4 regions of the Shewanella sp. OMA3-2 genome follow, and region 2 is predicted to be linked to each of the others. Evidence: predicted binding sites of a transcription regulator. Region 2 holds the regulator's gene; each other region holds the start of a gene.
The links. The regulator sigma-54, encoded in region 2, starts transcription at its own class of promoters, with help from an activator protein. The targets are predictions, from matches to a motif close to GTTGGCACGNNNNTNGNNT.
Positions count from the first base shown of each region.

Region 1 (8,034 bases), 750 kb from region 2:
GTATTTTGCACACTTAATAACGCCAATTGACGCACTTCGTCTTTACCCGCTTGTGTACTTAACTTTTGAACATCTGCACCGCTAAATGTAGTTAGTAAAGCATCTTCAATTAATGGAATATGCTTTCTAACAGCTGTTTCATCATCAGATCCACGCACCATTAATTGCACTTTAATTTCCACTAAACGAGCTCTGTCGACCCCAGGTAGATTAAACAAAAATGGTCTTGGCATAGCGACATAATTTGCTTGACGGGTTGGCGCTTGGGAAGATGATTCGACAACCGAACTGACATCCTCACTTTGCGCTGGTGCTGCTGACTCATCAGAACCTAGAAAAAACCATGCCCCAGCCCCAATTAATAATGCAACTACTAACCCTATTACACCGAATAGGATTAGTTTTTTCGGTTTTTCCGGTTCACTACTTGCTTCATTAAGTTCTAATTCTTCAGCCATGGAAATCCCTAAAAAAATTGTACATGTCGATTTTTGCGAATATCGAATAAGGGCAACTTAAAGCGCTTTGTTAGCTTATTACCCCTTAAGATAATAATTATGCTATAGATTACCGACTTAAGCGTAATAATCTATACCTGATTGCAAACTCTCTGGATGATTTTGAAACATTGAATGCTCTACTGCCGAATTTTCATCCACATCTTGCTGTTCTGCATAGCGACTAGATGAATCTTCAGGTTGTCCATCTCGTCCGCCACCACCTTGAGACACCTGACTGTCAGTAAGTTGCAACCCCTCTTGTGCCAGCATATCTCTTAGTCTTGGTATCGCTTGTTCAATCAGTTCACGAGTTTGTGACTGCGCTACGTGAAACTGCACTTGAGTTTGGTCGCCATTTATCTGAATTTTAACCGTCAAGTGACCTAACTCAGGTGGATCAAGGCGAATTTCCGCTTGTTGAATACCATTACTGACCATAGTGATCAATTGTTGCTTCATTACAGGTGAAAAACGTTGGATCATCTCCTGCATTTGAACCTGAGGCTCACCCTGCTGCTTTAAAGATAATTGAAACTGCGGTACTTCACTTTTATGAATAGGGGTAAAACTACTTTGATTCTGAATTGCCTTTATATCAACCGTTTCATCCGAAGTAGTAAATACGTCAATATGTGCTGACTTAACTAATTCACTGTCTATATTCATTGATGCTGTAACAGAAGCAGTTTTAAGCGACTCAGCAGAAGCTTGCATTTTCAAGTCAGCCTGCGCCATAGTCACTGTATCAAGGACGTTATCAGCACTAGCCGTTTTATTGCCTAGAATATTATCGTTATTTAGACTGGTGACACTGTCTTTAGTGACATTTTTTACCATATTGAAGCCTGCGGTAGTAAACGTTGCCATTTGCGCGACTGCTACAGTATCTAATTTAACATCTAAATTTTTATCAGCTAAGTCTACAATAGATTCATCAAGCACCGGAGCTTGTAAATTATAGTCCTCAATCAGGTTTACTAAATCATCATGGCTCAATGCGATGAGCTGTTCTGTTGATAAAGTTGAAAAATTGCTCAACAAATCTTTTTCAGAATGGGATAATGACGCCAAAAATACGTCATTAGGCTCACCTTGAACAGGCAATGGAATAGTATTACTGAAAAGGCCGTTTTCCAATAACGTAATATCATCGCTAATTTCACTATCAACGTCATCAATACTAGATAAAACCTGTGTTATAGCATCAAGATCACTGTCATCTGCTGTTTCACTTTCTGCTTTAACCTCAAATATCGGCAAAATCTTTCCGTCTCCTTTTGACTTATCAAATGCATGCGCCATATCTAGTTGGGCAAAAATAAGCTCAATGTCGGTTTTTTCTAACGGCTCAGATAGGTCAACATCCATAGTTGTTATTACAGGAGATCCAGACGATTGACTGCCACTGACGAGTTTAGTTGGCTTAAAGGAGGATGTTTGGCTTGCTTGGTTAAACTCTTCTAAGAATGATTTACTTTCAGATACTTGCATAGCATCTTTAGTCTGTGGGCCTGTAGACTTACTCGTACCAGTTAAGAGAATATTACTCATCTGTTGCATTATATATGCTCCACAAACTCAATCTAAAAAAGGTAATTAATCATCTTTTGTGCATTTAATCTACCGTTTGATAACACGCTAAACAAAATGTCACTACGCCACTTCAATGACGATTAATTATTACGTAATAGATATTAAGCAATAAAAATGCCAACATAATAATTACAACTAAATTGTCGCCTAATAAAGAAAATTATTTATTTAAACGCTGGCGAATATACTGTTGCATAGCAAATTCATCTGACATTTTTTGTTCGCGTTTCGTTTCTAAAATTTGTGCTTTTTCAGCTTTCTGGGCCAGCAACATTTCAATCGCTTTACGTTTTTGCTGTTTTTCAAGCCAATGGGTTTGACGATAACCAATTTGTAGTTCGGCATCTTGAACCGCAATCACCTGTTGGGTGATTGCGCTATCGACTTGCTTAATAAATTGATGAAATTGATGGTATTGATTGGCACTAATACTTTGCCCTTGCTGGCTTTTCATTTGCTTCATGTAATCGAGACGGTAATTATTTAGTGCGTCCAACTGACCTTGCCGTTTCTGTTTCTCAAACTGCGCTGACTTAAGCTGCATAGCCGCTTGATTTTCTGCTTCGGTCGCTAATTTGAGTACTGTTATTAACGGATCACTTGCCATAGATTACCTCTTAAGCCTACTGATAAGCCTACTGAATAAACCAACAGTATGATAAATCTTAGATTGAATTAATTCTGACATTGAGCCGCTATTTGCGTCATCATGATTGCACTACTGTCAAAACTAATCGCTTCTTTATAACCTTGACGTAAAAAGGCATTCATTGCCGGTTGTAATCTAATGGCATTATCAATCCGCGGGTCACTGCCCTGTGAATATGCCCCAATAGAAATCAAATCTCGATTCTGTTGGTAAAGAGAGTACATTTGTTTAACGCGGCGCATTGCTTCTAAGTGTTCATCACTTATCACCATAGGCGCTACGCGACTAATAGATTGTTCAATATCGATAGCAGGATAATGCCCTGAATCAGCAAGACGTCGCGATAACACTACATGACCATCTAAAATAGCCCGCGACGCATCAGCAATAGGGTCTTGCAGATCATCGCCCTCGGTTAAGACCGTATAAAAGGCTGTAATAGACCCTTGACCTGGACCACCATTACCCGCACGTTCAACTAACCTAGGTAACTTAGCAAACACAGAAGGTGGATAACCTTTTGTTGCAGGTGGCTCACCAATGGCTAAAGCAACTTCACGCTGAGCCTGAGCATAACGGGTTAAACTGTCCATTAATAACAATACGTTGTAGCCTAAATCTCGAAAATATTCTGCTATGCGAGTTGATGTTTCACATGCTCTCAAGCGCATTAAGGGAGAGGTATCTGCAGGTGCTGCTACAACAACTGAGCGAGCACGACCTTCATCACCTAATATCTCTTCTATAAACTCTTTCACTTCACGGCCACGCTCGCCAACTAAGCCAACCACAATAACATCGGCATTTGAACCACGGGTCATCATGCCTAACAATACACTTTTACCCACACCAGAACCGGCAAATAAGCCCATACGCTGCCCCTTACCTACTGTCAACATGGCATTAATGGCGCGTACGCCAACATCTAAAGGTTCGGTTATCGCACGTCGAGATAAAGGGTTGATATAAGGAGGATGACGAGAAGCTTGTTCACTTGTGGTTAATGGCCCGAGTCCATCAAGGGGTTGACCGCTGCCATCTAACACGCGCCCCAACAAACTTAAGCCCACCTTTAAGCCTTCTTGCTCACCTAAAGGTTGCACTCTTGCACCAGGCAATACCCCTCGTAATTCCTCAACAGGCATTAAATATAATAATTTATCATCAAACCCAACAACCTCAGCCGTCAGTTCACCAGCCATGGTTTCTATTGAACACAAACTTCCCACAGGTGCGCGACACCCTGTAGCTTCTAAAGTTAACCCCACTACTCGCACCAGTTGACCACTGGCTATAGGACGTATAGGAGCAACCTTAAGATGGTGCGTTTTTAGTTTATTCAGTAACTGATGTTGGCGGTCTTTCATCAACTTCACCTTGCTCAGTGGTTTGCGCGCCGGCATGTTCAGATGCAGCTATGTCAGCGGCTTCGATAGATTGTGGCTTTGAATGTGATTGCGGTGCTGTTTGTGATTGTAAGGATGCTTTCTCTGAAGTTGTGTTGGTCTGCGGCGCTGCTATTTTAGGATCAGATTTATTTTCATCTATAACAGCTTGTGTTGAATCAGCTGCATTAGTTGGTATTTCAGGTATCACCTCTGGCACATCATCAATTGATGACACAGTGACATCTGACTCTGATAAAGTCGACGATTCATCGCTTAAATTATCACTTTGATGGTTATCGTGAGTACGACTAACATCGGCAGTCGGTGGTAATTCTGAATCTACTTGTGAGGTGGTATAAACACTATCTTTATGTTTTGCCAGTTCAACTTGACGTGCTAGCTGCGTTGATTGCTCATCAAGACTGCCAAATACCTGTAGAATCCGTTGTGATAAACGTAAATCGACATTTGAACGTGTGCTATCAATATACACATCACCTACAGATAAGCTTGGATCACTTTCTAGATGCCAATCATTTTTGGTTAATTGTGACTCACCGTATAAAGACATCACCAAAGCAACATCATCCGGGTGCAATCTTAATTTTACGCGTTGCTCTTTTGTTGGCAGAGCATCGACACCTTGACGAATAGTGGCGGCAATATGTTCTGGGTGCATTTTAAGTTCTTGTTGCACAACGGCCTTGGCAAGCGACAATGTCATCGCTAACACTTCTGATTCAACTTCTGCATCCAAAATAGCTAAAGGTTGTTGGAACTGAGTGATTAACGAAGATAATTGCTCTATCAGTTGTGTCGCTTTAACCATCCCAGCTTCATAGCCCTGCTCTTCTCCCTGAATAAAACCTTCTTCATGACCTTGGGTTAATCCGTCTAACCGTCCTTGTTCAAGGCCTTGTTTAAGTCCATCTTGCTTACCCTGCTCAAATCCTTCGCTTTCAGCATCAGCTCGAATCTCTTCAATTTGAGCCATAGTCGGCATAGACACAAGGTTATCCACCACAGCGACAGAAGACTGATAAGCCCCTTCTTTCTTACCGTACAGGTTTGAAGGTTTAGCTGAAATATCTTCGGTGACATCCGGTAACTGCCAATGGCTGAACTCATGTTCATCCTCAACATTTAACACTTTTTTGGATATTTTTGAGTCAGTCATAGTTTAACCAATGTTATAAAGCATTCCTGCTAATGAGTGTTGATTTGGTATGTTGATTTTCGGGACAAATACAACTTAGAAAGTTCAATGACCTCCTCGCCATCATCAGAAGTATTTATTATAAGAACTCTTCGCCACCGCCGCCGCCCAGTATAATTTCACCACTATCAGATAAGCGTCTGGCTATTGATAAAATTTCTTTTTGTGCGACTTCAACTTCACTGATACGAATTGGCCCCATAGCCTCAAGATCATCACGTAGTAGCTCTGCAGCACGCTTGGACATGTTACGCAAAATCTTCTCTTTTAAGGCATCATCTGCACCTTTAAGTGCTTTCATTAGTACATCTTGTTGTATTTCTCGTAGTAATGCTTGAATACCGCGATCATCAACATCAATAAGGTTTTCAAACACAAACATCATATCTTGAATTTGTTGTGCCATTTCTTCGTCAGATTCACGCATGGTTTCCATGATTTGACTTTCGACACCCGTATCTAAGTAGTTCATGATATTGGCTGCAGCCTTTAGGCCACCCATTTTCGCCGCTTGCGCACCACCCTGTCCAGCAAACTGTTTCTCCATAATATCGTTTAACTCTTGTAATGCAGCTGGCTGAACTTCTTCAAGATTAGCAATGCGCATCATTAAATCAAGGCGAGTATTTTCAGGGAACTGACTGAAAATTTCAGCAGCTTGATCCGGTTCTAGATAGGATAATACAATCGTTTGGATTTGCGGATGTTCATTTTGAATAATGGTCGCGACTTGGCGTGCATCCATCCATTTAAGTGAATCCAACCCTTTCGCACCGCTGCCCATGATGATTTGTTCAATCAAATTGCCAGCTTTGTCTTCACCTAAAGCGGCCGTTAGTGCTTTACGTACGAATTCTGCACTGTTAAAACCAATTGAAGAGAACTTCTGAATTTCTTCTAAAAAAAGCTTATGCACGCCAATGACTTTTTCTTGACCAAAATCGTCCATTGCCGCCATCGCCATCCCCACTTTCTGGACTTGTTTTGGCTCAAGGTGCTTTAAAATTGACGCGGCATCGGCTTCACTTAAACTCAGTAATAAAATTGCCGTTTTTTCAATGCCAGTTATAGAGTCAGAATCAAAACCGCCTTTCTCGCCTTTTTCTTTTTTATCTGTTTTATTATCAGCCATTGTCTTGTAACCAATTTTTTATTACTTGAGTGGAGAGTTCGGGCTCGTTTGCAACCAGTGCTCTAATCGCCTTAATCATATCATCATCTTTATGTAAGTTCGGAATAAGAATTGAACCATCATCAGCATAGCTGTATTCAGCATCTTTAGTATTTAACATACCTAAAGTATCTGCAGCATATTGATCTTCAATTTCAGCGAGTTCATGCCCTAAACGAACATCATCTGGCATATTGACACCCTCAGGATTTACAAGGCGCTTAAGCATAGGACGCACAACGGTAAGAATAAGCACTAAAACCACTAATGCACCTAGCACAAGTTTAATAGCACGCCAAAACCAGGGCTCTTCCCACATATCGGGAGCAGGCAGTTCTTCTAATAGCTGATCCATAAACGGCACGGTTACTACTTCAAGCGCATCACCACGTTGACTGCTAAAACCTACCGCACCTTCTAGTAATCGACGAATGTTGGTTAACTCTTGTTCAGTACGAGCAACGCGACTGATTTGGCCATCTTCACCCGCTTCCCCGGTTTAAAGTCAATTGCCACCGAAACACTGACACGACGAACTTGTCCCACTTGCTGACGGGTATGACTAATTATAGTGTCATGATCAAAATTACGAGTCGCTTCACGATGAGTATCCGATGATTTTGATGATGCTGACGAGCCTCCCCCTGCTTCAATAGGTATATCAGACTCCATTGGAGGTTGGTTAGTTAATGCGCCAGGTATTCCGCCAACACTGCCACCAGATGAATTGCTTTCAATGGTCATCTCACTGCGCAGAGCGGGTAAATCAGGATCATAGCGTTTTGAAGTTTGCTCTATTGCAGTAAAGTCCATACTGACGTCGACCTGAGAAGTGTAGTTTTCAGGACCAAGAATAGGCATTAAAATTGAGTCAATTTTTTTACGGTATTCGGCTTCTTTTTGCTGTACTAATTCAAGTTCACGACGAGCACGAGCTGACACGCCATCTTGGCTACCTGAATTAAGTAATCGTCCATTTGAATCCGTTACTGTCACGCGCGAAGGCTCAAGACCTTGAACTGCAGACCCTACGATATCAACAATTGCATCAACTTCTTCTTGGCCTAGGCCGCCTCGGCGTACATTGACAACAACCGTTGCACTTGGTTTAGACGCATTACGAGCAAATACATTTTCTTTAGGCAGTGCAAGAATAACCTTGGCACGGCTAATACTTTTTAATTCTTCAATCGCACGGGCAAGGTTAAGCTCTTGGCTGTGCTTTAATCGCGCTTGCTCCATACGTTGACTGACACCAAAACCGCTATCTTGGCTTAAGTAGTCATCATTTTTTGTACTACTTTCTACGCCAGCACGACTTAACAGCAGTTTAACGTCTTGGTACTGATCTTCAGGAACTTTAACCACATCAACACTGATCTGATATTTGATATTATTCTTATCAAGTACATCCAATACTTGAATCATTTCAGCGGTTTCCATTTTACCCAATGGGCGATACTCAGGCTCCTGTGCCCACATCATAATAAAAACAGCTAACGCTAAACACACTGCCA
Region 1 covers NZ_CP090974.1:3,281,962-3,289,995, forward strand. The annotation lists gene fliL (flagellar basal body-associated protein FliL) at 1-464, opposite strand, end outside; gene L0B17_RS14460 (flagellar hook-length control protein FliK) at 576-2,051, opposite strand; gene fliJ (flagellar export protein FliJ) at 2,254-2,700, opposite strand; gene fliI (flagellar protein export ATPase FliI) at 2,769-4,109, opposite strand; gene fliH (flagellar assembly protein FliH) at 4,078-5,307, opposite strand; gene fliG (flagellar motor switch protein FliG) at 5,426-6,478, opposite strand; partial or broken gene fliF (flagellar basal-body MS-ring/collar protein FliF) at 6,471-8,034, opposite strand, start outside.
Region 1: L0B17_RS14460 (flagellar hook-length control protein FliK) is a predicted target of sigma-54. The motif match lies at 2,197-2,215, and genes of this name have one in related genera.

Region 2 (8,034 bases):
GGTGAGTTTTAAGGAATCAGATAATTCCCGAATTAACTTAACTAACATGCCCATTGAAATTGGGTCTTGTCCCGCAAAGGGCTCATCATACAGCACCATTTCAGGCTCTAAAGCGATGGCTCTAGCCAATGCTGCACGACGCTGCATTCCGCCCGACAATTCGCTTGGCATCATATAAGCCGCACCACGCAGTCCAACAGCTTGTAGTTTCATCAATACAATTGAACGAATAATCGTCTCTGGTAAGCCAGAATGTTCACGTAATGCAAAAGCCACGTTATCGAACACATTCATGTCTGTGAACAAAGCGCCACTTTGGAATAACATACTCATACGTTTACGAACTTGGTATAGCTCAGTACGGGATAATTGATGCATATTTAGACCATCAAACAGTACTTCACCAGAATCTGGGATTAACTGAGCACCAATTAATTTAAGTAAGGTGGTTTTACCAATACCACTGGGCCCCATAATAGCGGTCACTTTCCCTTTGGGGATCGTTAAAGAAATATCATCATAAATGACTTTCTCACCCCGACTAAAACCAAGGTGTTTAATTTCTACAAGCGGATTTTGCAACACGATTGATGTCTCAGACATAATATTTGAAGAGATAGCTGCCATCCTGGCGCGTAAATGAGGGTTAAATTTTACGTGAATGTTGCTCACCTAACAACCTCATCTCAATAAAAATACCCTAACCTTAAATGAAATTAATCTTTATCAAAGGTTAATCGACTGATTGATTCGGTTATTTATAGTTATTGTTCCTTTCAATTTGATTCATTTACAGAGAAAATACCCATGTTCAAATAAAATAAAGGGATGACATGTTAGTTAATATTTTGATGCTTTGCGTTGGATTAGCCGTACTGGTAATTAGTGCTGATAAATTTGTGTATGGCGCATCTGCATTTGCCCGTAACCTTGGCTTACCCCCCATGTTAATTGGGCTTACTATTGTTGCTATGGGTAGCTCTGCACCTGAAATGTTTGTTGCTGCGACCGCATCAATGGAGGGCATGAACGATACCGCTATAGGTAACGTCCTTGGCTCAAATATTGCCAATATCACCCTTATATTAGGTATTACAGCCTTACTAGGCGCTATCAGCGTTAGCTCTAAGACTCTAAAACGTGAAGTACCACTCATGCTTGCTGCAACTGTATTGGCGGGATATTTGATCCATGATGGTTTTCTAACTCGCATTGAAGGAATGATTTTAGTGGTGGCTTTCTTGCTTGTTATGGGCGGATTTATTTATCAGGCCTTAAGTAATAAAGAAACTGACGCACTTGATGATCAAATCGACGGTGAGATCCCTAAAGATGTCCCTACCTTTCATGCTATCATGTGGATTGTTGTCGGCATTGTTTTTTTACCATTATCAGCTGGTTGGATGGTCGACGGTGCAGTAGGTATTGCAAAAATTTACGGTTTGTCTGATTTAGTGATTGGACTGACCATTATTGCTGTTGGCACCAGTTTGCCTGAACTAGCAGCATGTATTGCCGGAGTGTTAAAAAAAGAGCACGATTTAGCCATTGGCAATATTGTCGGGTCGAATTTATTTAATATTCTTGCGGTTCTAGCTATTCCGGGGCTAATCTCACCAGGTGAGCTTGATGCCACTGCTGTGAATAGAGATTTTTACATGGTTCTGGGTACTAGTGCCGCATTAGCAGTATTAGTGTTATCCAGCGGTGCCAAGCGACAACTTATGCGTTGGCATGGCGTTTTATTACTATTAACCTTTGTTGCGTACCAATACGTTGTTTTCAACGCTTCTTAATGGAGCGCAAAGGACTTTACTAAGAGAAACAGATATGGCAAACCAAACTCAATTTCGTCAATGGGGCCGTAAAGTCATTGATATTGAAAAAGCGGCACTAGAGCATCTCTACCAATTTGTAGATTCAGATGCTTTCGGGCAGGCATGTGAATTAATCATGCAATGCACAGGTAAAGTTATCGTAATGGGTATGGGAAAGTCTGGCCATATTGGTAATAAGATTTCAGCGACCTTTGCCAGTACTGGCACACCGGCATTCTTTGTTCATCCTGGAGAAGCTAGCCATGGCGACCTTGGCGCATTAGCTAAAAATGACATTATTTTAGCGATTTCGAACTCAGGCGAGTCTAGTGAAATTTTAACATTAATGCCTGTTATTCAACGTATGGGCGTGCCTGTCATTGCTATTACTGGCAAGCCTGAATCTAATATGGCGAAGCTGGCAAAATTGCATCTGTGTATTGAAGTGCCTGAAGAAGCTTGCCCACTTGGTTTAGCGCCAACATCAAGCACGACAGTAACATTAGTCATGGGTGATGCCTTAGCGGTCGCACTATTACAAGCAAAAGGATTTACCCGTGATGATTTTGCCCTCTCACATCCAGGGGGCTCTTTAGGCCGTAAATTATTACTCAAGGTGAATGAAGTTATGCACCAAGGCAAAGATCTCCCCTTGGTAAAGCAAGATATTTGCATCACTGAAGCCTTATATGAAATATCGAATAAAGGCTTAGGCATGACAGCGGTGGTTGATGATAATAATGTCTTAGTCGGTATTTTTACCGATGGTGATTTACGCCAGGTTATCGATGCAGAAGTCAATCTTCGCACCACACCAATTTCACAGGTTATGACCAAAAATTGTGTCACCAGCCCAGCCAACATCTTGGCAGCTCAAGCATTACAAATAATGGATGAAAAAAACATCAACGGTTTGATTGTGGTAAATAACGCACATCAACCCATAGGCGCATTAAATATGCTCGATATGGTTAAAGCAGGGGTAATATAAGTATGACAATGAATACGCAAACTCATCTAGGTTTTTATGGCCCAATTAGCGATGATACTTGGCAACGCGCCCAAAAAATAAAACTGCTTATTTGCGACGTTGATGGGGTTTTTTCTGACGGCCGTATTTACCTTAATAATAGCGGCGAAGAGTCAAAAGCATTCCACACACGAGACGGGTACGGTGTTCGTTCAATATTAACCAGTGGCATTAATGTTGCCGTTATTACCGGACGAAAATCTAAAATTGTCGAAAATCGCATGACAGCCTTAGGCATCAAAGATATCCATCAAGGGATCGATGATAAATTGACTCCCTACGAGGCATTAATCAAAAAATATAACGTCACCGCAGAACAAGTAGCTTACATTGGCGATGACATGGTAGATTTGCCTGTTATGAAAGTAGTAGGACTGGCTGTCAGCGTTGCCGATGGACATCCATACGTTAAACAACACTGCCATATGATAACCACAATTAAAGGTGGCCATGGTGCGTTAAGAGAGCTAACTGACTTGTTGCTTTTAAGCCAAAATAAATTTGAAAGTGCCCATGGTATGAGTATATGAATCGAACCACACTGGCTATTTGCGCATTTTTTGGCTTAGCCTTGATATTGTATTGGCAAGTACAAGTCAAACGAAATCAAATGGCATTAATCAAAGATCCTAGAGTTGAGCGACCTGATTTTGTGGCCGATGATCTTCGCACTACAGAATTCAACAAATTGGGACTCGTTGACAGCAAAGTCAGCGCCCAACATATGGAACATTTTACCAGCACAAACACCACTTTATTTACCGCGCCAGTACTGCTTCTTTATCCTGAAAATGGTAAGGCGCAATGGCAAATAACGGCTAAAAATGCAACGTTAGATCAGCATTCAAATGAAGTCAGCTTATATAACGATGTAGTAATCGATGCCATTGATATTGAAGAGCCGTTACAATCACTTGAAACTCAGCAAGTCACCTTTAATTTAAACACTATGATAGGGCGTTCTGAAGAGTCAGTTACCATTAAAGGTAATGGTTTTATTATTCAAGGCTTAGGGCTATTTGCCGATCTCAATGCAGAACAAATTACCTTACTCAGTCAAGTAGAAGGGACATATGAACCACATTAAGTTTTTAACCACATTGCTCGGTAGAAGCAGTGTTATTTGCACTTTAGCTATTAGTGTTTTGGCTGGCAACGCCGTGGCCAAAGAAGGCGACTTAAAGCAAGAGCTTAAAATTGCTGCCGTGAGCCAACGAGCTGATGTTAAAAATAACCAAATCATTTTTAACGGACCAGTAAAAATCACCCAAGGCTCGATCAATATCGAAGCCGATGAGCTGCGGGCATTTTCTGCTGAAAACGGCCAAACTAAAACGCTAATTGCCACCGGCAACCCTGCTACGTTCTCACAAGAGCTTGATGATGGCCGCATAGGTACAGCCAGTGCCAATGAAATTCGTTATGACTTAGCAACGACCGGACTCTTGCTAACCGGAAACGCTAAGCTAGATCAAGCAGGCAGTAAAGTGACAGGAAACGTAATCCGTTACAATATCAATGCCCAAGAGCTTATCGCGGAGAGTACCGGTAAAGGTGAAGATCGTGTGATTACCATTATTCAGCCGGAAAACTTCCAAAATGATGCATCACCCGCACAAAAACTACCTGAAATTCCGTTAAAAAAGCAAGGTAACCAATGACCCAAATTACCTTAACAGCTGAGAATTTAGCTAAAAGCTATAAAAATCGTCAAGTGGTTAAAAGTGTCAGTTTAACCGTAAAAACTGGCCAGATTGTTGGGCTACTAGGTCCCAATGGCGCAGGTAAAACCACGACGTTTTATATGGTTGTTGGCTTAGTCAAAAGTGACCATGGCCGCATTTTAATCGATGACGATGACTTAACCGCTGATCCAATGCATTTACGGGCGCGAAAAGGTATTGGCTACTTACCCCAAGAAGCCAGTATTTTTAGAAAACTCACCGTGCACGATAATATTATGGCTGTCTTGCAAACCCGTAAATCGATGACTCCAGACGAGCGGATCCAGGAACTTGAACATCTTTTAGAAGAATTTCATATCACCCATATTCGCGATAGTTTAGGTATGTCACTATCTGGCGGCGAAAGACGACGGGTAGAAATTGCCCGCGCTTTAGCAGCCAACCCTAAATTTATACTATTAGATGAGCCCTTTGCTGGTGTTGACCCTATTTCAGTGATTGATATTAAAAAAATTATTCTGCAACTCAAACACCGTGGTCTAGGGGTATTAATTACCGACCATAACGTCCGTGAAACACTTGATGTGTGCGAGCGTGCATATATCGTTAGTCAGGGTAATTTAATTGCCGAAGGAACTCCTACTGAAGTACTAAACAATCAACAAGTTCGGGCTGTATACTTAGGGGAACAATTCAAGCTATAGTGAATCTAAAGAGGCTCTGAAACACTTGCTTAACATTGTATTCTGGTGGCTGAGCTATCTGATGATAGAGTTAATCGCTCATATGTAACTAAAGTCAGAGCATTTGTTAAAAAATTTGCGACTCTCACTCACTTTAACCAGTGAGACGCCGAATTATTCTAGGGATCAGCAGTAATGAAAGCTTCACTCCAACTTAAAATGGGTCAGCACCTCACTATGACCCCACAACTGCAACAAGCGATTCGTTTGTTGCAGTTATCGTCTTTGGAGTTACAGCAAGAAATTCAACAAGCATTAGATTCCAACCCTTTGCTTGAAATGGAAGATGAATTTTCAGTACTTAGCGATAAAAATGAAAACTCAAAAGACCTGTCAGACACTGACTTCAACGAAGTCAGTGTCCCTGTTGTCGAAAAAGACACTTCAAATATCGATACCGCAGAGTCAATGACTAAAGAGCAAATGTCTGACGATCTGCCAATGGATACCACTTGGGATGAAGTGTACAGCGCCTCCCCAATGGCAAGCCCAGGTTCGGGGTCAGGCAGCATGCCAAATGATGACATGCCTTTCCAGGGTGAAACATCTGAAGGCTTGTATGAACATCTAGAATGGCAAAAAAATCTGACTCCCTTTTCTGAAACAGACTTAGCTATCGCAACTGCGATTATTGATGCTATTGATGACACTGGCTATCTCACCCAAAGTACCGAAGACATTTTAGAGGCCATGGGCGATGACTCTGTCGAACTAGACGAAGTAGAAGCTGTGCTAAAGCGCATACAACATTTTGATCCACTTGGTGTTGCCTCACGCAGCTTAAGTGAATGCTTGTTGATTCAACTTGTTCAGTTTGCACCAAACACACCACATATTGATAATGCCAGAATGTTAATCAAAGATTATTTAGATTTGATTGCTGGGCGTGATTTTCGCACCTTAATGCGTAAAACAAAGCTAAAAGAAGATGAGCTGCGCGAAGCAATTGAATTAATACAATCTTTAAATCCACGTCCTGGCACCATGATCACTCCACCAGATGATGAATATGTTATCCCAGATGTGTCAGTAACCAAAAAGAATGGCCGTTGGGTAGTTGAGTTGAACCCTGACAACATGCCAAAAATAGGCATCAATCAACAATATGCTGCCATGGCAAAAAGCAGCAAAAGCTCAACAGACACTCAATTTATTCGAGGCCACTTACAAGAAGCCAAATGGTTCATCAAAAGCTTAGAAAGCCGTAGCGATACCTTGCTTAAAGTATCAAATTGTATTGTGCAATTTCAGCAAGGTTTTTTTGAATACGGCGCAGAAGCCATGAAACCTATGGTGTTGAATGACATAGCTGAAGCTGTCGAAATGCATGAATCAACTATCTCGCGTGTCACCACACAAAAGTATATGCATACACCACGCGGACTATTCGAACTTAAGTATTTTTTTTCTAGCCATGTAAGCACCGACGATGGCGGAGAGTGCTCATCGACAGCAATTAGAGCCTTTATTAAAAAGCTGGTTGCAGCTGAAAACCAGAAAAAGCCATTAAGTGACAGTAAAATGGCTGATCTTCTGGCTGAACAAGGGATTAATGTTGCACGTCGCACTATCGCAAAATATCGCGAAGCGATGATGATCCCTCCCTCAAACCAACGTAAGAGCTTATAATCTACCTAGGCAATTGGAGGATAAATATGCACATCACCTTAGCGGGTCACCATATTGAAATTACTGAATCACTGAGAGAATATGTTACAAATAAGTTTACAAAACTTGAACGACATTTCGATCAGATCAATAATGTCCAAGTAGTATTGAATGTCGAAAAGCAGTTACAGAAAGCTGAAGCAAAAGTCAGCCTAAATGGCACTGAAGTATTTGCCACTGCTGAACATGCTGACATGTATCACGCCATAGACGCCCTGATTGACAAGCTCGATCGTCAGGTCATTAAACATAAAGAGAAATTAACTAAACATTAATGATGGAACTTAGTACCATCCTGCAGCCGGAATGCACCTCCTGTGCCACACCGGGCAGTAAGAAAAAGGTACTGGAACTTATCAGCGATTTAGTCGCTGCCCAGTACCCATCCCTCTCCTCACAAGAGATTTTTGAAAGCCTAGTGGCTAGAGAAAAAATGGGTAGCACAGGAATCGGCTCTGGCATTGCAATTCCGCATGGACGACTCACGACCATCGAGCGCCCTATCGCCGTTTTTGTAAAGTGCGAAGAGGCTATTTCATTTGATGCTATAGACAAACAACCTGTGGATCTCTTATTTGCACTTTTAGTACCCGCTGATCAATGCCAACAGCATCTGAGTACTTTATCCTTAATGGCAGAAAAATTGTCAGATAAACATATCCTTAAACAGTTACGTAAAGCGAGTAACGCAACCGAACTTTACCAGGTCATCACAACATGAAATTAGTTATTGTATCCGGTCGTTCAGGCTCGGGTAAATCTGTCGCACTAAGAGTACTAGAAGACCTAGGCTACTATTGTGTTGATAACTTACCATTACCTTTGATTGGACGGCTCTTAGAGCAGCTTAGAAACACCAATGAACTGGTGGCGATTAGTGTTGATGTTAGAAATATAGAAGAGCAAGGTAAAGTATTAAAGCAGCAGCTTGCGTGGTTATCTAACGATACTGAAATTATTAGCTTTTTTTACAAGCAAGTGATGAAGCCCTGTTAAAACGATACAGTGAAACCCGAAGACTGCACCCTTTATCGAAAAAGAATATGTCCTTACAGGATGCTATTCAATTTGAAGGTGAATTACTCGCGCCT
Region 2 covers NZ_CP090974.1:4,036,019-4,044,052, forward strand. The annotation lists gene mlaF (phospholipid ABC transporter ATP-binding protein MlaF) at 1-603, opposite strand, end outside; gene L0B17_RS17800 (calcium/sodium antiporter) at 834-1,796, shown strand; gene L0B17_RS17805 (KpsF/GutQ family sugar-phosphate isomerase) at 1,831-2,808, shown strand; gene kdsC (3-deoxy-manno-octulosonate-8-phosphatase KdsC) at 2,817-3,377, shown strand; gene lptC (LPS export ABC transporter periplasmic protein LptC) at 3,374-3,934, shown strand; gene lptA (lipopolysaccharide transport periplasmic protein LptA) at 3,921-4,508, shown strand; gene lptB (LPS export ABC transporter ATP-binding protein) at 4,505-5,236, shown strand; gene L0B17_RS17830 (RNA polymerase factor sigma-54) at 5,411-6,904, shown strand; gene hpf (ribosome hibernation-promoting factor, HPF/YfiA family) at 6,931-7,218, shown strand; gene ptsN (PTS IIA-like nitrogen regulatory protein PtsN) at 7,221-7,664, shown strand; partial or broken gene rapZ (RNase adapter RapZ) at 7,661-8,034, shown strand, end outside.

Region 3 (8,034 bases), 720 kb from region 2:
CTTTTGGGTTTAAAGCGGCAGCAAATTGCCGCAAAATTTTAGCCTTTGCCTCTGGAGCAAAATAAATCAACACATTACGACAAAAAATAATATCGTATTTACCCAAAAGAGTATAACTTTCAAGTAAGTTATGTGCTCTAAAGTTCACCAATCGCTTAACGTTATCTTTGACTTTCATATTGCCATTAGGCAAAGCATCAAAAAACTGACGTTTACGCTCTTCTGATAATCCACGCGCCAATGCTAAGCCATCATATTCTGCATTTTTACAGCGCTCTAACATAGAAGGCGACAAATCTGTCGCTTGAATAGTCACGCCACCAGGTAACGCACCAGGCTTGCGCTGTTGGTATTCTAATGCAGTCATTGCCAATGAGTACGGCTCTTGACCTGAAGAACATGCTGCAGACCAAATACGTAATGAACGACCTAGCTTAGAATATTCAGGTAACAAAGTGTTATACAATAAATCAAATGGATAACGGTCTCGAAACCACAATGTTTCATTAGTTGTCATCGCATCAATCACTTCCGTACGCAACTGACGCTCAGTAGGCTTCATTGAATGCTTAACCACCTCTGATAACGAGGGTAGATTGTACTTGCCCATTAATGGTGCTAAACGGCTTCGCACTAAATATTGCTTGTTTTCACCTAAAACAATGCCGCTGTGTTGCTCTAGAAACAACCTAAATTGATTATATTCTGCTTCTGCGAGTGATTTATCTGTCACTTTCACATCCTAATATAATGAGTGATGTTTACCCTACCATTAGGGCTTTTACGCATAATTAACATTCATGAATTTTCCATGCCAGCCTACTGCGTTCAATAGACAAAATATTACAAACTTAAATGTTTATTTACTGCAGCAGCTAATTCATCTGGATTAAATTTAGCAATAAAGTCATTTGCGCCTACTTTTTGTACCATTGCCTGGTTAAATACCCCGCTTAAAGAGGTGTGTAGCACAACCTTAATATTTTTTAACTTCGGGTCATCTCTAATTTCAGCAGTAAGGGTATATCCGTCCATTTCTGGCATTTCAATATCGGAGATAATCAATGGAATTTCCAACGATACATCGTCCATTTCTTTCGCTATAGCCTTGAGTTTATTCAGTGCTTCTCGACCATCTTTAGCGGTATCAATTTGCAAATTTAAAGACTCAAGCGAGCGAATAATTTGCTTACGGGCAACAGCAGAATCATCTATCACCATTACATGATAATTCTGTTCACGGTCAATTGTTAACTGTTCACTAACTTCTTGGCTAATGGCCGTTTTAACCGGTGAAATTTCATCTAGAATTTTTTCTACGTCTAAAATTTCAACTAATTCACCTTCAATTTCAGTAACAGCTGTCAGATAAGAATAACGTCCAGCGCCTTTAGGTGGAGGCAAAATGGCAGCCCAATTCATGTTGATAATACGCTCAACAGAGCTGACCAAAAAACCTTGAACACTGCGATTGTATTCTGAAATAATAATGAAGCAATTCTCAGTTGAAGCCAGCGGACGTCCACCTGTCGCAGCGCTTAAATCAATAACTGAAATAGTCGCGCCACGAATGTGTGCAACTCCTTTAACAAACGGGCTCAGTTTAGGTAACTTAGTTAAAGGAGGGCATTGAAGCACCTCTTTAACTTTAAACACGTTAATACCAAAACGTTGACGACCATTAAGTTTAAACAACAGTAACTCTAATCGGTTTTGGCCAACTAATTGAGTACGTTTGTTGACTGATTCCATGATACTCGACATAACACTGCCTTTTTTATTAAATATCCGAATTAATAGATACTAGCTTGTTTTACCTAAAAACATAAATCGAATAATGATTTGCAATACTTTAAAGGAATTTAATTTACCCCCTCAACTACTGATTATTCAATTATGCACTGGGCCATGCCATATTTTACCATGGGCATGATTCTTGCTTTAATATTATATCAACCACATTAGACGAATAAATAACTAGAGAAGTCAATATATTGTCACTACAGCTTAGACTATTATGGGTAATTTCATTTCCACTACCTTTATACATAAGCGCTATCTGTAGTATTTAACGACTCTGAATCAATTTATTCTCTGTATTTTTTATAGAATTAAGTATAGGTGCATTCTGGCTAAACAAGCTAGTATCTTCATTATGAAAGTAAATTTTTTATTATTTTTTTATTTATTGTTCAATTCATTAGCTGTTTTTGCGAATGAAGAAGCTAGCATACCTTCTGTATCGACCATAAGTGAAATGGCTGAAGAGGCTGTTAGAAAAAAGATTCAATTAACACCGGATGCTAAGTTACTTATAACCCCTCAAAATTTAGAAGGTCGCTTAACGCCTCCTCGCTGCTATAAACCATTAACAATCGAGCTCGCAAGTGATCGGGATATTGGCAGAAATAATACGGTTAAAATAAGCTGCAACAGCCCTGATTATGATTATCCTTGGCAAATATTTTTATCCGTTAGAGTCGAGATAATGTATCCCGTTGTGGTTGCCAGCGAAATTATCTCACCAGGCATCGCATTATCAGCACAACAGGTACACATAGAATATATTGATCAGTACAGTCTTAGGGGGCAATTTTATTCTGATATAGAAGCCGTTTTAGGCAGTAAAACTAAAAGACGTATAAGTAAAAGCGCACCTATTTTGAATAGCCACTTATGCTTTGTGTGTAAAGGTGATGCTGTGTCTATATACGCCAGAAGCGAAAACATCCAAATTAAAACATTAGGTGAAGCAATGCATGACGGTAGTATAGGCGAATCAATTAGAGTTAAGAATGCAAATTCAAGCAGAGAAATAGAAGCGCGGGTAATTGGTGTTGGTGAAGTAGAAGTAAGAATGTAAAATAAGCTAAAGTTTTTTTTCGCTAGGTCGATAGCCTATTTGGAAAACCAAAATTAACGCTGGAGCCACACATGGCAATTGACATCAACAAACTTAAAACAACCACAACTACGCCAATGCAAACGGCACGTGATGCTAAAACGACTGGCAATGCAGCTCAAGCGGCGCCTAAAGCAGCCACTGCGGCAATAAAAACAGATTCTGTTAGCATTACGCCTCAAGCGCAAGTATTACAAAGTGTACAGTCAAAAATGGCGAGTTTGCCTGAAATTGATCAAAAGAAAGTCGCTGATATTAAACAAGCTATTTCTGAAGGTCGATATAAAGTAGACCCTGAAAAACTTGCAACAAATATTGCAAGCTTTGAATTACAACTAAGTGGGCTTAAGTTTCAAGAAGACTAGTGAAGCGTTAAATCTTGCTGTCAGCAGGAATGTTTGCTTTAGTCTATTCTTCTGAAAAATCAGAATATAGGTGCCTAATGGCGCTATAGATAATTATTTTTAAAGCAAAACAATTCGAGTAATAGTATGACAGAACTTTCTACACTGCTTTCCCACCAGCACGGAATTTTAACGTCGCTGAAGTTACTTATATCTGCAGAAAAGCAAGCATTGCAAGAGCAAAATGCTGATAAGTTATTAAAACTTGCCCAAGAAAAGCAGCAATGTTTAATTGCATTGCAAGCTAACGACCAATCAATGGCTAACCACCCAGAGCATACACGACTAACCTCAGACCCAGAACTTGCCGAAAAAGTCACCTTATCGAAAAATCTTCTCGCTGAATGTAAAGATATTAATCAGCAAAACTCCAGCTTAATAGAACTGAATATCGCCAGCTTAAATCGATTTTCACAGGCATTACAGGCCAGCCGAAATGCATCCAGTTTGACCTATAATGATAAAGGTAAAACGTCGACTATTTCGACCTTAGGAAATGATTTTAAAGCATAGATTATAAAGTAGGTTTGACGAGCATAACGGTGCTGAGCAGCACCGCTTAATATGCTTTTTTTCACTGACCTAACATATCTTGTTTTAAACTTTTTTGAGCTGGCTTATCCCCTAACCAGATTTTAATAAGCGCTTGACGAAATAACTCACCAGGTATCTCACCTTGTGGCTGATCATTTTTGAAACTTGCCACCCCTTTGCCCCTTGTTAATACAAAAGTAAATTGGTCACCATCCATAATTTCATCATTAAATAATGCCATAAACTGGTCTATTTCTGCTTGTAAGTACACACTATCACCATCAGTAACCTCATCAAAACCGTCTTTAATGGCATCGGCCATTTTATCTGATGTGATCATCCCTGAAGTTATATCTAAACGGATAACCGCAACGGGCTGTTCAAGCACCTTTTCCAGCTCAGATTGAATGGACACAAGGTATAAACTGCCAATATACAAATCCATAAAAAACTTACTGCGAATCCCTACACCATTAAGTACAAGAGATTGTTGATTAACGACAATGGAACCAGGCACGTTTATACCAGATACCATTTTAGCGTGCAGGATTGGACTAGCGAACAAAGCAATGATTAGAACTAAGCAAGGTAATAATTTCATATTAAACATTCTTATCTACTGAAAACTTGAACGTGGCTAAACACACGTTAGCCAAGATAACGGAAAATTAGCCGCGAGTTCCTAATTTATATTGCCCATTTTGCTCAAACATAATCGCTTGTTTCTGTTGAGGAGAAACTAATAAAGGACCATCATCAAAAAATAGAAAACATTTCCAATTACGTACAAACACATCCCAGCGAGTTTCGATAACTTGATACTTTTCATAACAAAAATACACTGTTGTATCATCACTCCATTGAATGTGATCAATAATAGCTTCAGGTAAGGTATTATCACCCGCATCCCAAGCAGCTTGCCAATGCTCAGTCGCGCTCCATGCATCTTGTTTTGCCGGCCAATCACCTTTAGTAAATTGTTCTGTTCGGCTGCTTTTATTGCTTATCCACTTGTTCCACACTTCCATTGCACTTTTATCTGACAAAGGCTTAATCATCGCTTTATCATCATCTGACACAGGCAAATCTTTATGGTTAAAAATCCATTTACGTTTATAAAGTTCAAACGGAATATATGAGTGCGACAAACAACGACTCCTAGTAATTAAAAATAAAGAGCCATTATAGCTTTAAAATGGTAGGAACTGCGATAGAGCGCTACAGGAAAAAATTTCAAAAGCGGATTTATAACTAAAGATAAAATAGAAATATGGTCTCCCCACAGGGACTCGAACCCCGATCGACCGCTTAGGAGGCGGCTGCTCTATCCTGTTGAGCTATAGGAAGACGATAATGATTATACTGGTTTTCAGCGTGATGAAAAGAGCTTAAACGCGATTAAAATCGTTTAGATTTAATTGCTTAATAATTAAACTCATTTCATATGCATAAACCGTTACTTACCTTTTGTTTGATTTGAACACCGAAACACTCAAATATCTAAATATCTAAATATCTAAATACCCAAGCTGTTACAATTTGATGGCTATATCGTGAACCTGAATGTTATCGGCGGCATCAATGTTTTCAATCATCGCGGTAGCTGTGCCTTCGCTGACTTGATCGATGACAATTTCAGTGCGGTTGTTCGTCACCACAGCACGCATGATATTGAGACGGTCGGGGATATTTTTTTGTAACACCAATTGAAATTTATCACCCAATTTAACACCATTTTTGCGGCCTAAATTGATAATCACTCTATCCCCTTGCCTAGCAATAATTTGCCCCAATAACGGACGACACTTGAGTGCATTATCAAGTGACATAACACTTAATTGTAGCTGGTTACTGATTGCTTGCCCATAAGATGAAGACCAGAAACGCTGACTGTTTGGCATTACGGTTTCTTGACGTTCAAACTCCCAGGGGCTGTGGTGGAAAATGTTTGTGACCACACCTCTTCACCACTGATGCCATGATATAGGGTTAGTTCATAACTAAATTGACGTAAGGGTATTTCATCAACAAAGCCCATAAAACTGCTGGTGTAGGGTTCTGTCGACATATCAATAATGTCAGATTTCAATATATATTGGCTATCGGTAATTTCACCAAGCCAACTGGGTATACTATAACCTTTAAAATTAACCAGCTCATTGGCGGTATCTAAGCGTTCATCTGCATGTACTTTGGCAAAACTTGCGCTTGATTGTTGATTAATAGCCTTACCAAATTGGAGCGTAAAAGCTTTATTAAACCCTGATAAATGACCATTGCTTAGCTGTGTTCTATCCGCTATATCAGCCTGGGGTAACATAATAGCCGCCTTTAATGACTGGGCCTGGCATTGCTCTGTTTCGCTTTCTTCATCAATATTAAGCGACAAAATAACCGTTATAATATTATTGCTAACTAGCTCGCTCAGCAATTCAATATTATTGGCTGCGCCCATTCGTTGCATTGAAAAAGTATCTAGTGTCAGTGCACCTTGAGTAATTTGTTGCTGACTGGAAAAGTTAACACCGCCCCTTAAGCTGGCGTAGTTTAGTGCTTGGTTAATCGCATCTTCGCGCGCTTTATCTAGATTACCATTGACAATTTTGGCAGTACCTGTGACTTCAATTTGCTCAGCAATTGAATAAGGACTTAATAACACAGGCAATAGCATCAACGCCCGACACCATTTAGGCCACGAGTATTGTGTAAACTTGTTATTTAATGCATATACCATATTTCACCCTGCGTCAGATATCTGTCAGTTGTACCACTAAACAGTAGATTACATCGCGGATACAGCGTTGTAATCCGTTACTAACAAGTTATAAGCAAAAACTGTGCCTAATATTTTTTAGACTACGGCGAGCTTAAATAGTCTACGATTTATTGATTCTCCTTTGGAAAACAAACAGCCCTTTATAAAGGTAAAGAATATTTAAGCGATGCCGATATAACAATATCAACTGAATAATATTGTTTTTTAGACAGACGCGAAGGACACAATCATGCAGCACAAGCTTTCTATTCTCGCTCTGATGCTAGTTACTATGGGGCTTGCTGGGTGCAGCAATACTCTAAACCCTGCAGCAAATTTGGACTATACACAAAATGGTCAACTTGTTGGCTATCAAGACGCGGATGACGTGCACCAGGAAAAACTGGTTTATGATATTAATGCCTCGGGCTTAGCACCCAAGGGACAAATTAATATTTGGGCTGAAAAATTAGTCAATGAGTTAGTATTACAAAATGATGCCCTGCGCCCTGATCAGCCCTTGTTAATTGTTACGCCCGTAATGAGCAGTGATTTTAATCAAACTAATGAATTAGCACTGCAGTTACAGCAGAGTTTACTGAGCGCATTTCACGCCCATGAATTCAATTTAGTTGATCTTAATGTGTCGACCTCACTGCGTGCAACAGAAAAGGGCGAGTTGATATTAAGCCGCAACTGGGAACAACTTCCCACTGACATGCCTGTGTCCCATGTATTAGTGTCAACATTAAATCTCACTAATGAAGGGGTGAATTTTAATGGTCGGGTGGTGGATATAACCAATAATCGTGTGGTGTCTGCGGTGCAATCTTTTGTAGCTGGCAAAAGTTTATCTGGCTATGTTTTGCCCGCCAATAAAGTGCAAACTCGTGATGGGTTAATTTATCGAACAGAGAATGTTAAAGACAGTCGTTATACTGTGATAGGAGACAAGCAATGAGAAATCTAATACTCGTAACAGTGCTAAGTTTTTTAATGCTAGGTTGTACAAGCAATGATAAATATGTGCAATGGGAAACCGAGGCTCCAAAGCATTTCCCTAAAATTTCTGCTATTGGCTATGCGCCACTGGCTACCCAACCGAGTAATGTTGAATCGCATAAAGTGTTGATGGCCATGCAAGCATCAAAAGTGGCGGCGTATCGTGAATTAGCAGAACAAGTATATGGGCAGAAGATTGACGCTGTCAGCAATGTTAGTGAGTGGCTACTCACTAACGATAGTGTTAAATCATCTGTTAGTGGCATTATTCGTGGTGCAAAAGTGGTTAAAACCTACCCTTCTGGCGATTTTTATGTCACTGAGCTTGAATTAGATTTTGAACAAGTGTGGCACTTATACGAACAACAAAACCGCGCTAAACGTATAAAAGAAGTTACCTACTTTTAATACCAGTTCCATTAATTATCACCAATACG
Region 3 covers NZ_CP090974.1:3,312,835-3,320,868, forward strand. The annotation lists gene L0B17_RS14615 (CheR family methyltransferase) at 1-739, opposite strand, end outside; gene L0B17_RS14620 (chemotaxis protein CheV) at 844-1,764, opposite strand; gene flgA (flagellar basal body P-ring formation chaperone FlgA) at 2,156-2,863, shown strand; gene flgM (flagellar biosynthesis anti-sigma factor FlgM) at 2,935-3,267, shown strand; gene L0B17_RS14635 (flagella synthesis protein FlgN) at 3,394-3,819, shown strand; gene L0B17_RS14640 (chalcone isomerase family protein) at 3,881-4,441, opposite strand; gene L0B17_RS14645 (DUF2947 domain-containing protein) at 4,509-4,988, opposite strand; tRNA gene L0B17_RS14650 (tRNA-Arg) at 5,112-5,187, opposite strand; partial or broken gene L0B17_RS18320 (flagellar assembly protein FlgT) at 5,373-6,511, opposite strand; gene L0B17_RS14660 (FlgO family outer membrane protein) at 6,846-7,556, shown strand; gene L0B17_RS14665 (LPP20 family lipoprotein) at 7,553-8,005, shown strand.
Region 3: flgA (flagellar basal body P-ring formation chaperone FlgA) is a predicted target of sigma-54. The motif match lies at 1,924-1,942, and genes of this name have one in related genera.

Region 4 (8,034 bases), 730 kb from region 2:
GATATTGATGCTAAAACCATCACCACCGACTAATTCTCCGGTGGGTTCAATGTCAACGGGCTCACTTTACCTGTCTGGGTATCTGTTAGTTTATAGGTTGCTGGCGCGATGAAAGATAACTCATACCCACCGCCACTTAACATGCCGACGTCATCAATATTGACGCTCAGTTTTGCATTACCCGTGTTAGTAGAGAATTCACCTACCCGACCAGATGACATTAATGGATCATTAATGTCACGAAATAGGTTTTGGCCAACATTGCCATTTAAGTCGAATCCTTTTGATTGCATTTCATTAAACGCATCTGCAATACCTAGAGCCAATTGACCGAGTTCTTGGCTTGCAGGAATTAAGGTTTCTGAGCGAAAATCAAATAGCGCACCTAATTGACCACCTAGCTTGGATGGATTCATAATCAGTGACTGATTACCTGTGCTTGCGGTGATACGAAGTTCATTTGGATAAGGATCGCCAGTGGTTACGCCTACCGACATAGACACTTCACCCGAAACCAACATAACAGAACCGCCTAACATAATAGACTTAGCCCCAGTGTCTAATGGGATCACATTCACTTGGGCATACTGGCTAAGTTCTTGAATTAGGGCATCTTGCTTATCTAATATTTGGCTATCATTACCACTAGACTTCATTAGTTCTAAGTTGAGATTACCCAGCTCTTTGCTAATTTCATTGATGCGCACAGTCATTGACTCAATTTGGCCATTAGTTTGCTTGGTTTGGTTATCTAAATGTGATTGCATTTGATTCATGGTTTTGGCTAACTGCTCAGCAGAACTTAATGCGCTGCTGCGGATCCCTAGGTCTGTAGGTAAGTCAGCAACACTATTAATACTGGCGAAAAAATTATTCAACCCTGAAGGCACCATTTTGCCGATTTGTGAATACAATTGATCTAATTCACTCATCTTTGAATAGGTCGCCTCTGCACCACTTAAGCTGGTTTGGCCAATACGTAACTCACGGGCGGCAAATTCGTTATACACTCTTTTGACATCAGTAACATAAGTGCCAGTGCCATAAAAACTATTGCCTAGTCGTTGTGACTCATTACTTGCTTGGTTTACCACCTGACGGTGATAGCCTTGGGTATTAGCGTTGGCAATATTATTACTGGTAACTGCCAATTGTGATTGCGATGCCTGTACACCTGTACGAGCAATATTCAGTAGATCGATAGCCATTACTTAGTCTCCCCAGGTATTACGGACTTAAGTCCTTCAGTTACAGACTGCATCACACTGATCACTTTTTTGGCATACTGCGGATCGGTGGCGTAACCGGCTTTTTGCAAAGCGTGAATAAATTGACGCGGCTCACTGGCGACTTTACGTGCATCTTGATAGCGATCGTTTTGAGAAATAAACGACACAAAGTCATTAAAACTTTGTTCTAAGTTTTCATACATTCGAAAGTCTGCACGTTGCTGAACAGGAATACCTTTTTCAAATTCAAGCGTATTCACTGTGGTTTTATCACCTTGCCAACGCTTATCTGCTTTAATGTTAAATAGGTTGTTACTCATGCTGCCATCTTGTTTTCGAATAACTTTTTGACCCCAACCCGTTTCAAGTGCCGATTGAGCGATTAACACTTCTGGTGTGGTACCTAATTGTTTAGCCGCTTTTTCAGCATGGGGATACAACACTGATATAAAGTGTTGTGGATCATTAAATCGATTCACCACCTCACTCATTGAAGGTGCTGATGCACTATTCAATAACGGTTTGCTGGCTTGCTTTGAGCTTATTGCAGGCTTATCTTCCACTGTAGAAGCAACCATAGTAGGCAATACTTTGCCGTTATGATGGTTAGTACCGCTTGGCGATACCTTGCCGGCTAAAATTGAATCCATGGTTTGTTTAGCTGTAATAGACGACACAGGAGTAGCCATTAGAATGTCGCTTTCACCTGCTAAAGTCTGCGAACTACCCACATTACTGTTTGCAGTCCAAGATGGTGATAAAGAAGAGGTATTGAGCTCGCTTGCGTCATTCACAACCATGGCAGGAATAACTCGACCGTCAATATTGCCACGCAATACTGATGCTGGTGTCATCGGGCTATCGTCAGGAGAAAGCTGCTGAACCATTAACTCTGCAAGGCCCAGCATGCCTTTATTTGATAAGTCCATCGACATTTGTTGATCACGCATTTGCTCATAAAAAGCTGTGGCATCACTATTAAAAGGGCTGTCTGACTTAAACGCCTCGTTGGCATCTCGCATGCTTTTCATCAGCATTTGAATAAAAATACCCTCGAACTGTTTGGCCACTTCTTTAAGCGCGCCTTTCTCGTCTTTCTGGGCTTGAACACGAAGTGAATCTAGTCCTCCTAGATCCAGAAAGTGCGAAGAATTTGACAGCTTTTCCATAGTAGTCCCGTAACAGAGGTCGGTCTTATTTAAACAGCCACTTTAATAATAAGTGCCAATATTTAAATGATGATAAGTTCACCATGCAAAGCGCCTGCCATCTTTAATGCTTCTAAAATTGCTAATACATCTGAAGGAGCTGCACCGACTAAATTAACCGCACGGACTAATTCATCTAAGGTCGTTCCAGGGTTAAACATAAACATACGTCTATCATCTTGATTTACATCAATAGTACTATTGGTTGTCACCACCGTTTGGCCGCCCGCCAACGCATTAGGTTGAGATACCTGTGTTGCTTCAGCAATAGTCACTGTCAGCCCCCCGTGCGTAACTGCAGCTGGTAGTAATTGCACATTTTTACCTACGACTATGGTGCCAGTTCTAGAGTTCACTATCACTTTGGCTGATTCATCAGCTGGCTCAACTTGTACATTCTCTAAGGTTGCTAGAAATGATACTCGTTGTGAGGCATCTCTTGGAGCGCTGACTTGAATCGAGCTAGCATCTAACGCGCGTGCCATGCCAGGACCTAATAAATCATTGATGGCATCTGCGGTTCTTTTGGCGGTAGAGAAATCGGCTCGGCGTAAATTAAAAGTTAAGTGATCACCACTTGCAAAGGGGGATAACACACTTCGTTCTACAATTGCACCACCTGGTATACGTCCAACAGTTGGCGTATTTTGGATGACTTGCGAACCATCTAAACCTTCAGCACTAAAGCCGCTTACCACTAAACTGCCCTGGGCAATAGCGTACACATTACCGTCCACTCCTTTCATAAAGGTTTGCACCAAGGTTCCACCACGTAAACTTTTAGCTTCACCAATACTTGATACGGTGACATCCAATGTTTGACCCGGTTTAATAAAAGCTGGCATGTCAGCGTGAACCGCGACCACTGCAACGTTTTTCACTTTAGGTCTAACTGAATCAGGTAAATTTATACCAAAGTTTTTTAACATGGTTTTAAAAGTTTGTTCGGTATAACGGGTTTTCTCGCCTGTACCTGGTAACCCTACAACAAGTCCGTATCCAATCAATTGGTTACTACGAACACCTTGCACATTAGCAATATCTTTAAGACGTTGTGCTTCTGTGGGTGTGGTGATAACCATACATGCTGTGAAAAGCATGACTAAAATAGGTTTAATATTCATGTTCTACCCCTTAAAAAGGCCACCACTCACCCATAAAGAATGAGCTTAACCAGCCCACTTTTTGGGTGTCGGCAAACGTGCCGGTTCCGCTATATTGAATACGAGCATTGGCAACTCGCGTTGATTCTATGGTGTTATCTGGTGTGATATCTTGGCTACGCACAATACCCGTCACTCGAATAAATTCATCGCCATTATTAATGGAAATCCATTTTTCGCCTCGAATAACCAAGTTTCCATTACTTAACACTTGCATTACGTTGGCAGAAATACTGCCATCTAAACTATTCGATTGATCGGCATCAGCTTCACGTTTGGTATTCATACTGTCGGAATAACGCAAATCTAACGGCACTCCTTTAATAGAGACATTACCGCCGCCTGCATAGATGGGTTCAACACTTAGGCCGGTATTTTTCTTCATTTCATTGTTAGCACTTTTGGTTGCCTGAGTAGACTCTTTCAACACAACAGTAATGATGTCACCCACTTTGTGGGCACGAAGGTCAGAATACAAACTTGAAGCTTGTGAATCTAAATATATAGAGCCAGTGGCCATCACTTGAGTCGAAGGCTCTTCTGGATAAACAGGTGCATAGAATGGATCATCAGGGATCGGCTTTTTCTGAGTAGAACTGCAACCGACTAACAGCATAGCTGTTGTAGCTATAACAAGAAGTTTACTCATCACTGCCCCCTAAAGGTTTTGATTAACATAAGACAGCATCTGATCTACCGCTGAAATAACTTTCGAGTTCATTTCATAGATCCGCTGGCTTTGAATTAAATTAACCAACTCTTCTGTCACATTAACATTCGATGTTTCTAATGCACCTTGGCGAATTGCACCTAAACCATCTTGTGAAGCCGTCCCTTGAATAGGTGTACCACTGGCGCCGGTTTCGGTATAAAGGTTCTGTCCAAGTGGATCGAGTCCTGACGGATTAATAAAATCTGTCATGGTAAGTTGACCGATTGTCTGACTTTCTGTTCCACCAGCTAATTTAACTGACACTTCTCCCTCTGCTGACACTGTGATACTCATGGCATCTTCTGGAATAGTAATCGGCGGTTGCAATACATAGCCTGAACCAGGAGTAACGATTTGCCCCGTATCATCTAAGCTAAATTGACCATTACGGGTATAAGCAGCTGTACCATCAGGCATTTGCACTTCAAAAAAACCAGGACCTTCAATCATTAAATCTAATGAATTGTCGGTTGTGAGCATATTGCCCTGAGTAAACATTTTTTGGGTGGCAACCACTTTGGTACCCGCACCTAAATTTAAACCATTAGGTAACTTGGTATTGTCGGCACTGATCCCACCGGCTTGATTAATGGTTTGATAGAGTAAATCTTCAAATACCGCACGGCTTTTCTTGTAGCCTATGGTGCTAGCATTGGCGACGTTATTTGAAATAACCGCAATATCTGTTTGTTGGGCGTCTAAACCCGTTTTACTAATCCACAGAGCTGGATGCATAATAAATACTCCTAACCAATTCTTAGTAACGATGCAGATGAACGATCTGCTTCTTCTGCATTTTTCATCATTTTGACTTGCATTTCGTACTGACGCTGAATGTCTATCATCGCCACCATTTCGTGTACGGGATTAACATTACTGCCCTCAATTGCACCACTTTCAACTTGTACCATCGGGTCTTTAGGGGCGGGTAACCCAGACATTAGGCGAAATAAACCATCTTCACCGCGCATCATTTGATCGTTACCTGGATTAACAAATTTAATTCTGGCAACTTCTTCAATCACTTCAGCGGTAGCCCCCTGAGGACGAATTGAAATGATACCTTCAGGTGAAATTTGGACTTTATCGATTGGCAGTGGCAAAACGATTGGGCCTGCATCGCCCATAATGGGGGTATTACGGCTATTCACCAGTAGACCTGTGTTATCGAATTTCAAATGCCCTGCGCGGGTATACGCCTCTGAGCCGTCTGCCGCTTGCACTGCAATCCAGCCATCACCTTTAATGGCAATATCTAAATCACGGCCAGTGGTTTTTAATGGGCCAGATGAAAAGTTAGAACCAGGGCTTTCAATCATTGAAAACACTCTTGTGGGCAAACCTTCACCAAACGCCTGCATTGATCTCGCTTGGGTCATATCGGATTTAAAGCCATCGGTATTGGCATTGGCTAAGTTGTTCGCACGCACGGCCAAGGCATTCATTCCTTGCTTTGCACCGCTCATTGCAACATACAAAAATTTGTCCATTTGCCGCTCCGTCAATAATTCTTTAAATAAAGATACTAATTAGACAAAGCAAAGGACATGCCAACAATTGAAACAAACATAAGCTAATGATTTTACTAAGAGGTTATAAGGTTAGAAGCTGGTATTGACGTAATAAAGTGTCAAAAAAACACCGATAACAGGGCATGAAATTAAATAGAAGGGATAAATGGCAAGGTGTTGCCGCTATGGACAACACCTTATTAGGGGTTTGTTGAGTTTTGTTCGAGTTACAAACGTTTTAATTGAGGCGAATGGATTGATGTCTAGTCATCTAAGCAACTCTTTATTCACAAAGATGCATTCAACAAAGAGTAAAACATTTTTAGTCGACCCCTTCGGGCAGCGTTTGTCGGCTATTTTTACAGCGTTATCGACTTTTTATGTAGAATAACGACACCACAAAGTCTCTGCTTTGTACAAGTGGCCAACAATTCGCTGCAAAAACAACCTTTAAAGATCAACAGATCTTATATCAACACAATTCGCACTAACATAATTAGTGCAGTAAAAAAGTTATTATCTGATCTGTAATATCGTCTGATTCAAAGTATTATTCACTTCGAGCGTACGAGAGTTGGCTTGGAAGTTACGTTGCGCGGAAATCAAATCGACTAATTCAGTGGTTAAATCGACATTTGATTGCTCAAGCGATGAAGATCGAATACTGCCAAAGGTGCCACTATTCGCTTCACCAGCTAACGCGGGGCCTGACTCTAAGCTCGCCTTCCAAGCGGTATTCCCTACCTGAGTTAATCCTTGCTCATTTGCAAAACGAACTAAAGCAACTCTAGATAAGGGTACGGTTGAACCATTACTATAGCTAGCTGAAACCATACCATCGGCACCAATACCTACGTTAGTTAATCTACCCACAGTGGTACCATCTTGAGTTAACTCAGTCACTTCAAATGGTGAAGCATATTGAGTTGGTTTGTTAAAGTTAACCGCCACTGCTTGAGTACCGTCGGCACCAGGACCTAATACATTTGCACCGCTGACACCCAGAGTTTGAGTTTTAATTATCGCAGGATCTGTCCCAGTATAAGCACCTGCATCATTAAACCTCATCACAGACCCAGTCCAGCCACCTGCAGTTTGAGCATTTCTTATCCCATCAGGAATTCCGTCACCAGTAGTATCAACACTATACTGTCCAGCTGGGCCCTCTAAATTAACAGGTTTACCGTCAACAGCGTAATAAGCCACCCAGTTACTTTCACCAGTATAGGCACCATTTTCTGGCTTAATAAAATAGGTCGTCATAATATGTGACTCACCCAATGAGTCATAAATAGTCACTGAAGTAGAATTATTAAAGGTATCAGGATCGTTAGGGTCAAATGCTGCAGGGTCAACTGCTGCTTCGCCAACGTTAAGGTTCATCTGTAACCCTACACTTCCTGACATAACTGGACGACCTGCGGTATCAGGAATTTTAATTGCCTGAGTCGTGGTTAAACTCACTGATGTAGAGTTACCATTTTTATCTACTGGAAAGCCCTGCAAGAAGTTACCTGCTGAGTCAACCATATAGTTATTTGAATCAACTTTAAACGCACCAGCTCGGGTAAATGATTGGTCACGAGTGCCAAGCTCAGATGAGGTTACAAAAAATCCCCCCCGCTTATCGCCATATCTAAAGAGTTATTAGTAAGTTGCAAGCTACCCTGATGGAATTGTTGTGCAACTTGAGTAGTGGCTACGCCACCACCGACTGCCGTTTTGCTATTAGAAAAAATAGAGTTGGCATACACATCTGCAAATTCAGCACGAGACTCCTTAAAGCCTATAGTATTGACGTTTGCTATGTTATTAGCTGTAGTATTTAGATCTTTTTGAGCGGCTGCGATACCACTTAATGCGATGTTAAAAGACATATTTCACCTCGAGTAATCAGGTTTTCTTTAATGACAATTTCTTGTCACAAGTTTTATTAAATTTAAGATTCAGACACCGCAAGTACATCGGTTAACTTAATACCACCAATACCGCGAAGGTTAAGAATCGCCCCAGTTGCTGCTGTACCTAGTGAAACACTCGTCACATGTGCATAAGTAGAAACAGGTAAATCTTGAGATTGTCCGTCCACTTTACCGCTAGCTTTGATGGCATAAGTACCTTCAACTACCGGTTTACCATTTTTATCTAAACCATCCCATGCAACATCGACGTTTCCGCCTGCACGGCCATCAATATCAAAGGTTTTAATTA
Region 4 covers NZ_CP090974.1:3,303,215-3,311,248, forward strand. The annotation lists partial or broken gene flgK (flagellar hook-associated protein FlgK) at 1-1,208, opposite strand, end outside; gene flgJ (flagellar assembly peptidoglycan hydrolase FlgJ) at 1,208-2,398, opposite strand; gene L0B17_RS14570 (flagellar basal body P-ring protein FlgI) at 2,461-3,537, opposite strand; gene flgH (flagellar basal body L-ring protein FlgH) at 3,572-4,249, opposite strand; gene flgG (flagellar basal-body rod protein FlgG) at 4,259-5,047, opposite strand; gene flgF (flagellar basal-body rod protein FlgF) at 5,059-5,802, opposite strand; partial or broken gene flgE (flagellar hook protein FlgE) at 6,340-7,700, opposite strand; gene flgD (flagellar hook assembly protein FlgD) at 7,763-8,034, opposite strand, start outside.
Region 4: flgF (flagellar basal-body rod protein FlgF) is a predicted target of sigma-54. The motif match lies at 5,849-5,867, and genes of this name have one in related genera.